2 regions of the Neisseria leonii genome follow, and region 2 is predicted to be linked to the other one. Evidence: predicted binding sites of a transcription regulator. Region 2 holds the regulator's gene; the other holds the start of a gene.
The links. Region 2 encodes FNR, which switches genes on or off when oxygen is low (the NO sensors DNR and NnrR bind a similar motif). Its sites were predicted from a motif close to TTGATNNNNATCAA; they were not measured.

Region 1: the regulator FNR is predicted to act here: its motif matches at 1,414-1,427, upstream of ORY85_RS03185 (M61 family metallopeptidase).

The regions. Positions count from the first base shown of each region.
Region 1 covers NZ_CP145606.1:660,036-667,578, reverse strand. The annotation lists gene ORY85_RS03185 (M61 family metallopeptidase) at 1-1,374, opposite strand, end outside; gene ccoN (cytochrome-c oxidase, cbb3-type subunit I) at 1,762-3,195, shown strand; gene ccoO (cytochrome-c oxidase, cbb3-type subunit II) at 3,221-3,832, shown strand; gene ORY85_RS03170 (cbb3-type cytochrome c oxidase subunit 3) at 3,837-4,028, shown strand; gene ccoP (cytochrome-c oxidase, cbb3-type subunit III) at 4,025-5,341, shown strand; gene ORY85_RS03160 (HlyC/CorC family transporter) at 5,668-6,498, opposite strand; gene ybeY (rRNA maturation RNase YbeY) at 6,500-7,018, opposite strand; gene ORY85_RS03150 (DUF4126 domain-containing protein) at 7,015-7,543, opposite strand, start outside.
Region 2 covers NZ_CP145606.1:1,102,803-1,110,345, reverse strand. The annotation lists gene porB (trimeric porin PorB) at 1-999, shown strand, start outside; gene hemN (oxygen-independent coproporphyrinogen III oxidase) at 1,306-2,709, opposite strand; gene fnr (fumarate/nitrate reduction transcriptional regulator Fnr) at 2,850-3,584, shown strand; gene ORY85_RS05310 (DedA family protein) at 3,678-4,310, opposite strand; gene hda (DnaA regulatory inactivator Hda) at 4,484-5,149, shown strand; gene ORY85_RS05300 (HAD family phosphatase) at 5,146-5,814, shown strand; rRNA gene ORY85_RS05295 (16S ribosomal RNA) at 6,692-7,543, shown strand, end outside.

The DNA.
Region 1 (7,543 bases), 440 kb from region 2:
GTCGGTGGAATATAAGGCCGTCTGAAAAAAGGCGGTTAAATCCAAACCGGTGATTTCCTGACAGCGGCGTTGCCACGCCCGTTCTTCAATGCCTTTACCGTCGGCCAGGTAGTCGCGGTAGAGCGTGCGCATCACGTCGTCGAGACTTTGACGGCCGCCGCTGCGTTCGCGGATGAACAGGTCGAGGCACAAGGCCGCCAGCGCGCCTTTCTGGTAGTAGCTGACAATCGCATTGGGGCTGTTTTCGTCCTGTTTGTAGTATTTGTGCCAGGCGGCAAAGCTGGATTCGGCCAAGGTTTGCTGCAAACGCCCTCCGCCCTGCTGCACACGGGTCAGATTTTTGGCCAACAGGTTGAGATAATCGGTTTGGCTGATGACGCCGCTGCGCACCAGCATCAGGTCGTCGTAATAAGATGTGATGCCTTCAAATGCCCACAATTGTTCGGTATGGCTTTCTTCATCGAGCCGGTAGGGCATGAATGCGGCCGGTTTGATGGATTTGACATTCCATGCGTGGAAATACTCGTGAGCAATCAGGCCGAGCAGTTGGATATAGGCATCATCGGGCGCGTTCAGGCCGATACGGGGCAGACTGAGGCGGTCGGCGTGCAGGGCGGTACTGTCGAGGTGTTCCAGGCCGCCGTAAATATGGTCGCCCAGATAGAGCAGGAACAGATAATGTTTGAACGGTGCGGGCGAGTCGAACATTTTCAGCTCGGCTTCGCAGATTTTCTGCACGTCGAAGCGCAGGCGTTCGCGGTCGAAATCGGGATAGTCGCCGCTCAGGGCGATGCGGTGGGGAATGCCGCAGGCGGTGAAATCCAAATATTCGATATGGCCCATTTCTACGGGGTGGTCGATGATTTCGGCATAAGAGGCCGCCTGAAAAACGGTTCGGAGGGGTTGTTCCGTGCCGAATGACGGAACATTGCCGCCGTTTTCCGCCGGCGCGGGCAGGGTGGTGGCAATCTGCCAATGGTCGGGCAGACCGGAGAATTCCAGCCGGTGCGGCCCGTGTTCCCGGCCTTCGGCACTCAGCAGCAGGCAGGCACCGTCGAAAAAGCCGCGTTCTTGGTTGAGAAACGAGGCCCGGACGGACAAATCGTGGGCGTAGACGGTGTAGTCAATCTGCCATTCGCCCGCTGCTGCCTCGCTCTGCCAGCGGTTTTTGGCGGTTTGAAGCAGTTCGGCGGGACGGCCGTTACACTGTGCGCCGATGCGGATAATGTGGCGGGAAAAATCGCGGATCATATAGCTGCCGGGTACCCAGTTGGCCAGCGAGAGTTTCAGCGGCACGTTTTCGGTTTGGTTCAGGGTCAGGCGGATATGCCAAGTGTGGCTGTGAGGGTGGGGAGTCAGAATGTAATGCATCATCGATATAGTGTTAAGAATTGCTTACGGATTTGCCGTATGTTGATTTTAATCAAGTCATCATACAGGTAAAGCCGATACGCTTACAAACAAAACAGACAGGCGTCTTCCCGCGCGCTTTTTCCCGGCGGCGCATTTCGGCCGGCGGTTCTGTCGGGCAATACAACACCTTCCGGCCGTATTGGCGGTTTTGGCTTGGTTTGATGCCGGATTTGATTTAAAATGCCAAAGTTAAATTCCGCTTACTTTGGTTGCTGCACGGTAGGCGCTGTTAAGTTATTAAGAAAAACGGTAAATACCCGAAAGAAAAGCTGAATGCCGCCGTTTGGGCGTTTTCAGACGGCCTGCCGGTAAATGCCGATGTTTATTGCCATGTTTATGGAGACTTTCATGGAAACGCAAACTTATAACTACAAAGTGGTGCGCCAGTTCGCCATCATGACCGTAGTTTGGGGGATTGTGGGTATGCTGGTCGGCGTGATTGTTGCCGCCCAGCTCTTTTTGCCCGCACTCAACCTGTCGGAAATCGGCCCGTGGTTCCACTTCGGCCGTCTGCGTCCGCTGCATACCAATGCGGTGATTTTCGCATTCGGCGGCTGCGGTCTGTTCGCCACTTCCTATTATGTCGTCCAGCGTACCTGTAACGTGCGCCTGTTCGGCGGCAATATCCTGCCGGCCATTACCTTCTGGGGTTGGCAGCTGGTTATTGTGCTGGCTGCCATCACACTGCCGCTGGGTTACACTCAGGGTAAAGAATACGCCGAGTTGGAGTGGCCGATCGATATTCTGATTGCTGTGGTTTGGGTGGTGTATGCCATTATCTTCTTCGGCACGATTGCCACGCGCAAAATCAAGCATATTTATGTGGCCAACTGGTTTTACGGTGCTTTCATTCTGGCGGTGGCACTGCTGCACATCGTCAATAGCATTTCGCTGCCTGTCGGTGCCATGAAATCTTATTCCGCCTATTCGGGTGCCATCGATGCGATGGTGCAGTGGTGGTATGGGCATAATGCCGTGGGCTTTTTCCTGACGGCCGCCTTCCTGGGTATGATGTATTACTTTGTGCCGAAACAGGCCGGTCGTCCGGTGTATTCGTACCGTCTTTCCGTCGTGCACTTCTGGGCACTGATTTTCACCTATATGTGGGCGGGTCCGCACCATCTGCATTACACCGCTCTGCCCGACTGGACGCAGTCGCTCGGCATGGTCTTGTCGCTGATTCTGTTTGCACCGTCTTGGGGCGGTATGATTAACGGCATCATGACGCTTTCCGGTGCATGGCACAAACTGCGTACCGATCCGATTCTCAAATTCCTGGTGGTTTCTCTGTCGTTCTACGGCATGTCCACGTTTGAAGGCCCGATGATGTCCATCAAAACGGTCAATGCCCTGAGCCACTATACTGATTGGACAGTCGGCCACGTACATGCCGGCGCATTGGGCTGGGTCGGCTTCATCACTATCGGTTCTATCTATTACCTGATTCCGCGCCTGTTCGGTAAAAAAGAAATGTACAGCATCAAGCTGATTGAAGCGCATTTCTGGATTGCGACCATCGGTGTCGTACTCTATATCGCTTCCATGTGGATTTCCGGTGTGATGCAGGGCTTGATGTGGGGTGCATTGAATGAAGACGGTACGCTGACTTACTCTTTTGTCGAGTCTGTCAAACAAAGTATGCCTTTCTATGCCATCCGTTTTGCAGGCGGCCTGCTGTACCTGAGCGGTATGATTCTGATGGCTTACAATGTGTACCGTACCGTTATCGGCGGTAAGCCTGTGGATGCGGAGATTCCGGCTGTCGCCCACACCCAGCATTAAAACAAAGAAAGAATAGGCTACCAAAATGAAATTGCAAAAATTAGCTGAGGAAAAAGTCGGCTTCCTGATTGTGGCCACTCTCTTGGTCATCAGTGTGGGTCTGCTGATTGAAATTGTGCCGCTGTTTTTCTCGCCGACGGTAACCAAACCGATCGAGGGAGTGAAGCCGTATTCTGCTCTGCAAGTGGCAGGACGCGATGTCTATATCCGCGAAGGCTGCTACAACTGCCACTCTCAGATGATCCGCCCGTTCCGTGCGGAAACCGAGCGTTACGGCCATTATTCGGTAGCGGGCGAATCGGTTTATGACCGTCCGTTCCAATGGGGTTCCAAACGGACCGGCCCGGATCTGGCCCGTGTCGGCGGCCGCTATTCGGACGAATGGCACCGTATCCACCTGCTGAATCCGCGCGATGTCGTTCCCGAATCCAATATGCCTGCCTTCCCTTGGCTGGCACGCAATAAAGTCAATCCCGATACCGTTATCCGTAACATGAAGGGTTTGCAGACTCTGGGTGCGCCTTACACCGAAGAAGACTACGCCAAAGCCCCCGAAGAGCTGAAAGACAAATCCGAGCTGGATGCCGTTGTGGCTTATCTGCAAGGCTTGGGTCTGGCACTGAAAAACGTAAGGTAACGTTATGGATGTCAATTGGGCGCGCAGCCTGTTTACTGTGTCGGTATTTATCGGCTTTCTCTTGGTGCTGCTGATTGTTTTCAGTAAGCGCAATAAGGCCAATTACGAAGAAGCATCGCGCAGCATCATAGACGATGAAGATACGCTGCATGAGGATGCCGCCCGACCAAACCGTGATAACGGAGCAAAAGAATGAACACAACGCAATTTACCAGTAGCTTTTGGAGCTATTACATTATCGCCATTGTGGTGTTGAGCTTTATCGGTCTGTTTTGGCTTCTGTTTTCCCAAAACAAAGTGAAACAGCCCAAAAAAGGCGAAGAAGTCGAAACCATGGGTCATGCTTGGGACGGCATTGAGGAATATAACAATCCGCTGCCTAAGTGGTGGTTTTATCTGTTTATTTTGACCATGCTGTTTGCCATCGGCTACTTGGCTGCCTATCCCGGTTTGGGCGACTATAAAGGTTTCCTGAACTGGACCAGTGCCAACCAGTATGAAAAAGAAGTTGCCGAGGCCAACGATACTTACGGTCCGCTGTATGCCAAATTCGCCGGTATGCCCGTTGAAGAAGTAGCCAGAGATCCGCAGGCATTGCGCATCGGTAAAAACCTGTTCGATACCTACTGTATCCAATGCCACGCTTCAGACGGCAAAGGTAACCGCGGCTTTCCGAATCTGACCGACAACGATTGGCTGTGGGGCGGTTCGCCGGAAAAAATCCGTGAAACCATCGAAAAAGGCCGTGTGGGTGTGATGGCTGCCTGGGGTCCGGTATTGGGTGAAGAGCGTGTGCGTGATGTAGCGCATTATGTGATGTCTTTGTCCAAACCCAAAGAAGCCTATGATGCCGACCGTGCCGCACGCGGTGCCGCAGTCTTCAACGGTGCACCGGCCAACTGCTTCACCTGCCACGGTGATAAGGGGCAGGGTATTCAGGGTCTGGGACCGAATCTGACCGACGACATCTGGCTGTGGGGCGGTTCGCAGAAAGCCATTATCGAAACCATTACCAACGGTCGCCACAATCAAATGCCCGCGTGGAATAGCTTCTTGGATTCGGACAAGCTGCACCTGATGACCGCTTATGTCTGGGGTTTGTCCAACCGAGACGGTGGGGCTGCCGCGAAGCAGGAAGCACCCGCCTCGGGACAGGCTTCCGCACCTGCAGCGGATACTGCGCGCGTCAGCGTGGAAAACGGTGTAGTCAAATTCTATTTTGCTACCGCTTCCAATGAGCTTGCTGCCGATGCTGCAACCGTGGCTGCCGATGTCGTCGCAGCCGGTAAGGACGGCAAGAAGCTGATTGTCAGCGGTTTTGCCGACAGTACGGGCGACGCGGCGGCCAATGAGGTGCTGTCCAAAGAGCGTGCGCAAGCTGTGCAGGCATTCTTAGAGGCGCAAGGGGTACCTGCTGCCAATATTGAATTGCGCAAACCTGAAAATACGACCGGTGCGAAAGGCAATGATGTCGAAGGCCGCCGGGTGGAAGTGGTCATCGGTTCTTAATCGCAGACACTGAAACGGCAGATTGAACCGCATGCCGGAGTTGGGAGATAAATCCAACTTCGGCGTGCGGTTTTTTTATGGTAAGGATTCAGACGGCCGTTGATTTTTTTCGTTATCTCAAATATGCCGCAGAGAAGTGATGCGCTGAACTGAATAATGGTTTGTTGGCATGTACGGATATGGTTTCCAAAGCCGGATTCGGTATTCCGGATGAATAATCAGGAAATAAAAAACCGGCCTGTTGGGTATAACAGAATCCGGTTCTGGTAGCCGCTTGATGAAATCAACCCGATCTTGGAAGCGGCTAAATGATGGTTCGGGAGGGGTTATTCCGGTTTCAGCCGTGTGGCCATTAAGGTGTGCAGACGGCGTTTGTCGGCGCGGGCAACGGTAAACAGCAGCGGGCCGAGCGGGATTTTCTCGCCGCGCACGGGCAGGTGGCCGAATTTCTGTATCAGCAGGCCGCCGATGGTGTCGGCTTCTTCGTCGCTGTAATCGGTGCCGAAATAGGCATTGATGTCGCCGATTTCGGTTACGGCATTGATGCGCCAGCGTTCTGCGGAAACGGGGAAGATATTGTCGGCCGAGTCGTCTTCGTCGAATTCGTCTTCGATGTCGCCGACGATTTCTTCGATGATGTCTTCAAAAGTAACCAGACCGCTGGTACCGCCGTATTCGTCGATGACGATGGCCATATGGTTGCGCTGTTCGCGGAAGTCTTTCAGCAGGCTGTTGAGAGCTTTGCCTTCGGGGACGAACACAGGAGGGCGCAAAAGGCTGCTGAGTTGGAATTGGTCGGGATGAAGGGCGTATTTGAGCAGGTCTTTGGCATGGAGAATGCCCAATACTTCGTCTTTGTCGCCGCCGATAACGGGAAAGCGCGAGTGGGCGGTTTCCACCACATAGGCCATGATGCGTTCGATACTGTCGTCGGCACGGATGACGTCCATCTGCGAGCGGGTGATCATTACATCGCGCACCTCGAGATCGGAAAAGTTGAGCACTTTTTCCAGCCGTGCGAGGGTTTCGCTGTCAAAGGCCTGCTGGCGGTGGGCTTCGCGCAGGCCGGCCAGAACTTGTTCGCTGTTTTCGGGAACACTGCCGGAGAGGCGGTTGAAAAGGCGTTCGATAAAATTGGGCTTCGAGGGATCGTCCATATCAGGTTTCGTCGTGTTGGTAAGGGTTGGGGTATCCTAACTGATTCAGCAGGCGGGTTTCAAGTGTTTCCATGGCTTCGGCTTCGGCTTCTTCGACATGGTCGTAGCCCATCAGGTGCAGCGTGCCGTGCAGGGTCAGATGGGCGAAATGGGCTTCCGGGCTTTTGCCCTGTTCGGCCGCTTCTTTGGCTACGACTTGCGGGCAGATAATCAAGTCGCCTCTGAGGCCGTCTGAAAAAGGGGTAAGGGCGGTGTTGTCGCCTTCGTTCAGGGCAAAACTCAATACATTGGTGGCGTAGTCTTTGTTCCGGTAGTCGCGGTTATAGCGGCGGGCTTCGGCTTCATCCAGCAGCAGCAGACCGATTTCGGCACGGCGGTAGCTGTTTTTCACGGCTTGCCAGACCCAACGGTAGAAATCGCGTTCGCCGGGCAGGGGGGCAAAACTGCTTTGGTTGTCGAAAAACAGTTTCAGACGGCGTTGCTGGATGGTCAGAAAAGGATAGCGTTTGGCGGTTTTCATGGGTTTGCGTTCCGAAGAGTGTGGCGGCGCAGACGGCGGTAGAGCAGGAAGCCGACGAGCAGTACGGCCAGTGCGGCCAAGGCAGGCAGAAACAGGCTGAGCAGGCTCATGAAAACGGCGGCAGCGGTTTCAAACAGGGAAAACAGCGGATTGGCCAGGCCGCCTGTGGCAACCGTACCGGCGGCACGGGTAGCGGCATTGGCGCCTTTTACCGCCGCTGCCGCGCCGCCGCCCGCAATAATGGCCAACGCCCATGTTACGGCGGGGCTTAAATCGGCTGCGGTGGAAGCTATCACGGCCGTTCCCGCCACCGCCGCCAGCGGTACGGCCAAAGTGTCGAGCAGATTGTCCACCAGCGGCACCAGATAGCTCAATGCCTCGGCTGCCGATGCCGTGCCCAGAATCAGCAATGCACTGATGCTGCCCAGCCAAACCCAGTTGTCATTGAGCGGCCACAGGCCGAAGTAGGCGGACAGGCTGAGCGCGAACAGAGGCAGAAAAACGCGGAAACCCGAGGCGGCGGCC
Region 2 (7,543 bases):
ATTTCCAAATTCAAAAACAAAAACGGCAGCAGCAATGAAAAATCTTCTACTGCCACTGAAATCGCCGACTTCGGTTCGCGCATCGGCTTCAAAGGCAAAGAAAACCTGGCTGACGGTCTGGATGCGATTTGGCAGGTGGAAAGCCGTGTAAGCGTTGACGGTAATAAAAACCGCGGTTTCGGTACCCGCGATTCTTTCATCGGTTTGGAAGGCGGCTTCGGTAAGGTACGTGCCGGTTACATCAGCACCCCGCTGAACAACATGGGTACCATCGACAATTGGGAATACGACAACAACGCTCTGGGTCTGGGCATCTTTACCCGTACCGGCAGCCGCGTCGTATCTGCCCGCTATGACACCCCGTCTTTCGGCGGCTTCAGCGCAAGCGTACAATACACCCCGCGCGACAATGCCAATCCGTCTGACAAATACACCAAAGAAGTTGCCGGCCGTGATGCCTACTATGCCGGTCTGAACTTCGCCAACTCAGGCGTATTCGCCCAATACGGCTTCGGCTTCAAAAAGAACAACGTTGAGCGTGCTGCCAATACCTATGCAAAAGGTAAAGACGGCTACGCACACCGCTTGGAAGCCGGTTACGATGCCAACAACCTGTTCGTAGGCTTGGGTGCGCAATACACCAAAAACTGGGATACTGCCGGTTCTTACGCCAAAGCTGTATACAATGATGACAATGCTGTTGTGACCGGTGGCAGCGCAGATGCAGGCGTGAAAACTCTGGAAGCTGCCGCAACTGTCGGCTACCGCTTCGGCAACGTAACTCCGAAACTGTCTTACGCTCACGGCTGGAAAGCCAAAGCGAGCGAAGGTGGCGAGAAACTGAACGGCTCTCAATACAAACAAGTGGTTCTGGGTGCCGACTACGACTTCTCTAAACGCACTACTGCTTTCGCACAAGCCGGCTGGCTGAAAACCGGCAGCGGCGACAACAAACGTGATGAGACTGCCGGTCTGGTTGGTCTGCGCCACAAATTCTAATCTGAACGGTTAGAAAAAAAGAGCCTGCAAATGCAGGCTCTTTTTGCATTGCTGCCCGCATAACCCCGTATCTCGCCATACCCCGTATTTTTTGTAGGTCGAATACCCCGTATCCGACATTTCTGTTTGAGATGTCGGATTTATTTGAGATGTCGGATTCAAGAATCCGACCTACTGAAATGCCGCAATGTTGAAAAATGTCGGATACAGAGTATCCGACCTACACGGTTTGCGGCGGGGCCGGTAGGTCGGATTTTTAAATCCGACATAGATCGGTATGGCGGCTGTTTCAGACGGCCTCGGCAGTCAGACGGTTTGCGAGTAGGCGGCCTGTGTGGTTTTGTGGCGCAGGTGGTAGTCGAAGACCATGGCGATGTTGCGGATCAGGAAGCGGCCTTTGGGGGTAACGTGCAGGTTGTCGGGTGTCAGCTGCAGCAGGCCTTGCTGTTCCATGCGGTGCAGGTCGGCCAGTTCGGTGGCGAAGTAGTCGGCGAAGGTAATGCTGTGGGCGGTTTCGTATGCGGGTATGTCAAGTGAGAAACGGCACATCAGTTCTTGAATCAGGGCGCGGCGCAGAAGGTCGTCGCGGTTGAGGGTGTATCCGCGCAGAACGGGCAGGCGGCCTTGATCGATGGCGGCGTAGTAGGCCTCGATGTCTTTTTCGTTTTGGATATAGGCGTTGCCGATTTTGCCGATGCCGGATACGCCGAGCGCAATCAGGTCGCAGTCGGCATGGGTGGAGTAGCCTTGGAAATTGCGTTGCAGACGGCCGTTTTTCAGGGCGGCAGCCAGTTCGTCTCCGGGTTTGGCGAAATGGTCCATACCGATAAACAGATAGCCTGCGGCAGTCAGCCGTTCGACAGCGTATTGCAGAATGTCGAGTTTGGTTTCGCTGTCGGGTACGGCGGCGGTATCGATGCGCCGCTGGGGTTTGAAAAGGTGGGGCAGGTGGGCGTAGTGGTAAAGGGCAAGGCGGTCGGGATCGAGATCGAGAACGGTGTCGAGTGTGGCTGCAATGCCGGAAACGGATTGGTGCGGCAGGCCGTAAATCAAATCGACGCTCACGGATTGGAAACCCGTTTCGCGTGCGGCTTCGATAACGGCGCGGGTTTCTGCCACACTCTGAATGCGGTTTACCGCCCGCTGTACTTGGGGATCGAAATCCTGAATGCCCACGCTCATGCGGTTGAAGCCCAGTCGGCCGAGGTGGCGGACGGTTTCGCGGCTGACTTTGCGCGGGTCGATTTCGATGGAATATTCGCCGTCGGGCAGCAGGTCGAAATGGCGGCGGATCAGGGCGAATGCGCGTTCCAGCTGGCTGTCGTTGAGGAATGTGGGTGTGCCGCCACCGAAATGCAGTTGCGCCAAGGGCTGTCTGCCGCCGCCCAAATGCGGTGCAATCAGAGCCATTTCGTGTTCCAGATAGTCGAGATAGGTATCGGCGCGGGCGGTGTCTTTGGTGATGATTTTATTGCAGCCGCAGTAGTAGCAGATGGTGTTGCAAAACGGAATGTGGATATACAGCGACAGCGGTCGGCCGCTGCGGCGCAGGGTGAGTGTGGAGCGGTATTGCTCTTGGCCGAAAGCGGCGGTAAAGCGGTCGGCAGTGGGATAAGAGGTATAGCGCGGGCCGCTGGCGGGCAGGGCGGCAATCAGGGCGCGGTCGAATACGGGTTTTTCCTGACCGGAGATGATGGGAATGGTTTTCATGGCGGGTTTGTGCGGTGTATTTTGTCGTAATGATTAGGCGCAGTTGTGCCGGGTTTGGTAGAATGGCAGAAAAGTGTTATCAGCACCTTGACGTGTATCAACTGCATTTGGGCAGAATCGCGTGCGGTGTCGGAGGTTTTATGTCGAAACGCCAGCTTTTACAGCCTTTGAAAGCATTGTGTTCCACCTGCTCGCTGCGCGAATTGTGCCTGCCCGTGGGGCTGGATCCGAATGAGTTCGAGCAGTTGGACGCGGTCATCAGGCAGAGCCGCCGTCTGAAAAAGGGCGAAGTGCTGTTTCGTGCCGGTGAGGCGTTTGCGTCGCTGTATGCGATACGCACCGGTTTTTTCAAAACCATTCTGGGCAGCCGCGACGGCCGCGATCAGGTAACGGGTTTTTTTATGTCGGGCGAGCTGATCGGTATGGACGGGATTTGTTCGCACCTGCATACCTGCGATGCGGTGGCCTTGGAAGACAGCGAAGTGTGCGAGCTGCCGTTTGACCGCTTGGAGGAACTGGGCAGCCGCATTCCCGGGGTGCAGAGTCATTTTTTCCGCCTGATGAGCCGTGAAATCGTGCGCGATCAGGGCGTGATGCTGCTGTTGGGCAATATGCGTTCGGAAGAGCGGCTGGCATCGTTTCTGCTCAATTTGTCGCAACGGCTGCACAAGCGCGGTTTTGCCGCCAATGATTTTATTCTGCGTATGTCGCGCGAGGAAATCGGCAGCTATCTCGGCCTGAAATTGGAAACGGTCAGCCGTACTTTGTCGAAATTTCACCATGACGGTCTGATTGCAGTCGATCACAAGCATATCAGGCTTTTGGACACGGCAGCTTTGAACAAGATGGTGGCGGGCTGTACGGCTTCCTGTTGAGGGGAAACAGGCCGTCTGAAAAACGTCTGCCTGCCAAGCACGATAAAAAATGCCGGATTGTTTTCCGGCATTTTTTCGCACATGGACACCGCATCAGTTTTTCCGGCGGGCGCGGAGGATTTCAATCAGGGCAGGCAGGACGGAAATGACGATAATCGCCGCCAGCACCAAACCCAAATTGTTTTTGACGACCGGCAGGTTGGCGAAAAAATAGCCCGCATAGGAAAACAGCACCACCCACAATACCGCGCCGATAATGTTGTAGCGGATAAATTTGGCATAATCCATATCGGCCATGCCGGCAACAAACGGGGCAAAGGTACGCACAATTGGTACGAAGCGGGCGATGATGATGGTTTTGCCGCCGTATTTTTCGTAAAACGCATGGGTTTTGTCCAAATAGCTGCGGCGGAAGATTTTGGAATCGGGGTCGGCAAACAGCCGCGCGCCGAAATATTTGCCGACGGCAAAATTGACTGCGTCGCCGATAATCGCCGCTGCCAGCAGCAGCAGTACCATCACATGAATATTCATGCCGCCCACTGCCGCAATACCGCCGGCGGCAAACAGCAGCGAATCGCCCGGCAGAAACGGTGTCACCACCAAGCCGGTTTCGCAGAAAACAATCAGAAACAGAATGGCGTAAATCCACAGGCCGTATTGTGCGGAAAGTGCGGCCAGATGTTGGTCGATATTGAGGATAAAGTCGATAATCGCGGTCATCATAGTCATATTCGGCAGGCCGTCTGAAAACGCTCGGGCGGCGGTTCAGACGGCCTGTAAAGAAAAATAGTCAGGCTGCATTCTAAGGCAAAAAAGCGCGGTTTGCGTAGGGAGGAAGGTTTAAACGGCAGGTAAAAAAACGTACAATATCTGCCGTTTTCCCTTAAAGGCCTGCGGTGAACCAGCTTATTTTCGATTTTGTCAGCCGCGACTATCCCGGTTTCGACAGCTTTCTCGGTGCATCCAATGATGAACTGCTGCATATCCTGCAACAGCAGTCGGAGCAGTTTGTGTATGTCTGGGGGCAGCCGGGCAGCGGGAAAAGCCACCTGTTGCGCGCATGGGTGGCGCAGGCCGGGCAGCGCGGCGCACGGGCGGCATATGTCGATGCGGCAAACGATGTGCTGACCGACCGCGCCTTAGATGCCGATTATCTGGCTGTCGATCAAATCGAACAACTCAATACCGCCGAGCAGGCGCTGCTGTTTGAAATTTTCAACCGTGCCCGCAACAGCGGCAAAGGCTTCCTGCTGTTTTCCGCTGATGTACCGCCCGCCCGGCTGACCATACGCGAAGATTTGCGTACGCGCATGGGTTACTGTCTGGTTTATGATGTCAAGCCCTTAAACGACGATGAAAAAATTCGCGCTTTGGCCGAAATGGCAGCCGCGCGCCAATTAAATGTTGATCATGAAATTTTCGCCTACCTGCTCAACCATTGGCGGCGCGATATGGACAGTCTGGTAAAAATGCTGGATACACTGACCCATTACACTGCCACCATGCGCCGACCGCTCACATTACCGCTCTTGCGCCAACTGCTCAAACAGGAACAGTCATGACCAAACTCGCCATCTTCGATCTCGACAATACACTCATCAACACCGATTCCGATCATGCCTGGCCGCAGTATTTAATGAAAAAAGGTTTGGTCGATATCGAATATACCCGCGCCCAAAACGATAAATTTTATCGCGACTACCAGCAAGGCCGTCTGAATATCGATGAATTTCTCGCCTTTCATCTGGCTCCGCTCAGCCGGTTCAGCCAAGAAGAGCTGGCCGTCATGCACCGCGAATTTACCGCCGAATTTATCGAACCCTTTATCACGCCGATGCAGCGTACTTTGGTGGACAGTCACCGCGCCGCAGGCGATGAATTGCTGGTCATTTCCTCCACCAACGAATTCATCATCAGCCCGATTTGCCGCCTGTTCGGCATCGACAACATTATCGGTACCCAATTGGAAACCGGTGCGGACGGCCGTTACACCGGCCGGTATATCGGCACACCCAGTTTGAAAGAAGGCAAAATCACCCGCCTGAACGAATGGCTCGCCGCACGCGGTCAAACCTTGGCGGACTATGAAACCGTTTATTTTTACAGCGACTCGAAAAACGATTTGCCGCTGCTGCGCAAGGTATCCTCCCCCGTTGCCGTCAATCCCGATGAGGTGCTGGCCGCCGAAGCCGCAGAAAAAGGCTGGCCGGTTTTGTATTTCAAATAACAGCCGACTCAATACAGCCAAAAAAACATGAGGCCGTCTGAACCGCGAATACAGACGGCCTATTTGCAATTCGACCGAATGCCGGACGTATCCGGCATTACCTAAGAATCGGGCAAAAAAGCCCTAGCATTCATAGATACTTAATTTGAGCACGTCCCCGTTTTTTGGTGGTGGGATGTTTTTTTAAAGGCGCATGTCGGATACCTGTATCCGACATTTTCTTTCTGCCCTTTACTTCCTACCTTTCCTACCTTATTTCCAGATTTCCAGATTTCCAGATTTCCAGATTTCCCTCTTTTTATCCGGCAGCCATAGCAGACTAACCTGCACAGAGGCCGGCGGAAGGGAGATTTTTCGGATGGGGGATTTTGCTGAAAACCAAACTGCCAAATAAAGCCGGGATTTGGGAGGCCGCAAGCCGGCGGTACCGAACGGTTACCCGTTATTACGGATGCGCCCGTCCCGAGCCCCTGGGCTTCCGCCTTATGCGTCGGGAGAAGCCCCATCAAAGCGTGCACAGAAGCCGCGACCATAGAAGCCCGATAAAGGGTGCATATAAAATCCATATAAAATAGAGATTTGAAAGATTGACTGTCACGTTTTGGTAAAAAACCGGTTGGAGTGCTTGCATTTTTGTTTATGTGGGGGTATAGTGTTGTTCTTCGCTGCTTCTGCGGCGGGTTATTTTGGTTTGATTGAAAAAAGATTTTGACTTTTTTAAATTGCGTGCTAAAATAATCGTCTTTGCTCTTTAACAAACAGATTACCGATAAGTGTGAGTGCGCGAGCCTCACACTGCGACAAAAACAGACAGGATAGATTTATTTATCCTTGTCGGTTTCTTTGAAGCAGACCAGAAGTTAAAAAGTTAGAGATTGAACATAAGAGTTTGATCCTGGCTCAGATTGAACGCTGGCGGCATGCTTTACACATGCAAGTCGGACGGCAGCACAGAGAAGCTTGCTTCTTGGGTGGCGAGTGGCGAACGGGTGAGTAACATATTGGAACGTACCGGGTAATGGGGGATAACTAATCGAAAGATTAGCTAATACCGCATACGTCCTGAGGGAGAAAGCGGGGGCTCTTCGGACCTCGCGTTATTCGAGCGGCCAATATCTGATTAGCTGGTTGGTGGGGTAAAGGCCTACCAAGGCGACGATCAGTAGCGGGTCTGAGAGGATGATCCGCCACACTGGGACTGAGACACGGCCCAGACTCCTACGGGAGGCAGCAGTGGGGAATTTTGGACAATGGGGGCAACCCTGATCCAGCCATGCCGCGTGTCTGAAGAAGGCCTTCGGGTTGTAAAGGACTTTTGTCAGGGAAGAAAAGGGCGATGTTAATACCGTTGCCTCATGACGGTACCTGAAGAATAAGCACCGGCTAACTACGTGCCAGCAGCCGCGGTAATACGTAGGGTGCGAGCGTTAATCGGAATTACTGGGCGTAAAGCGGGCGCAGACGGTTTGTTAAGCAGGATGTGAAATCCCCGGGCTCAACCTGGGAACTGCGTTCTGAACTGGCAGGCTAGAGTGTGTCAGAGGGGGGTAGAATTCCACGTGTAGCAGTGAAATGCGTAGAGATGTGGAGGAATACCGATGGCGAAGGCAGCCCCCTGGGATAACACTGACGTTCATGCCCGAAAGCGTGGGTAGCAAACAGGATTAGATACCCTGGTAGTCCACGCCCTAAACGATGTCGATTAGCTGTTGGGGTGCTTGACACCTTA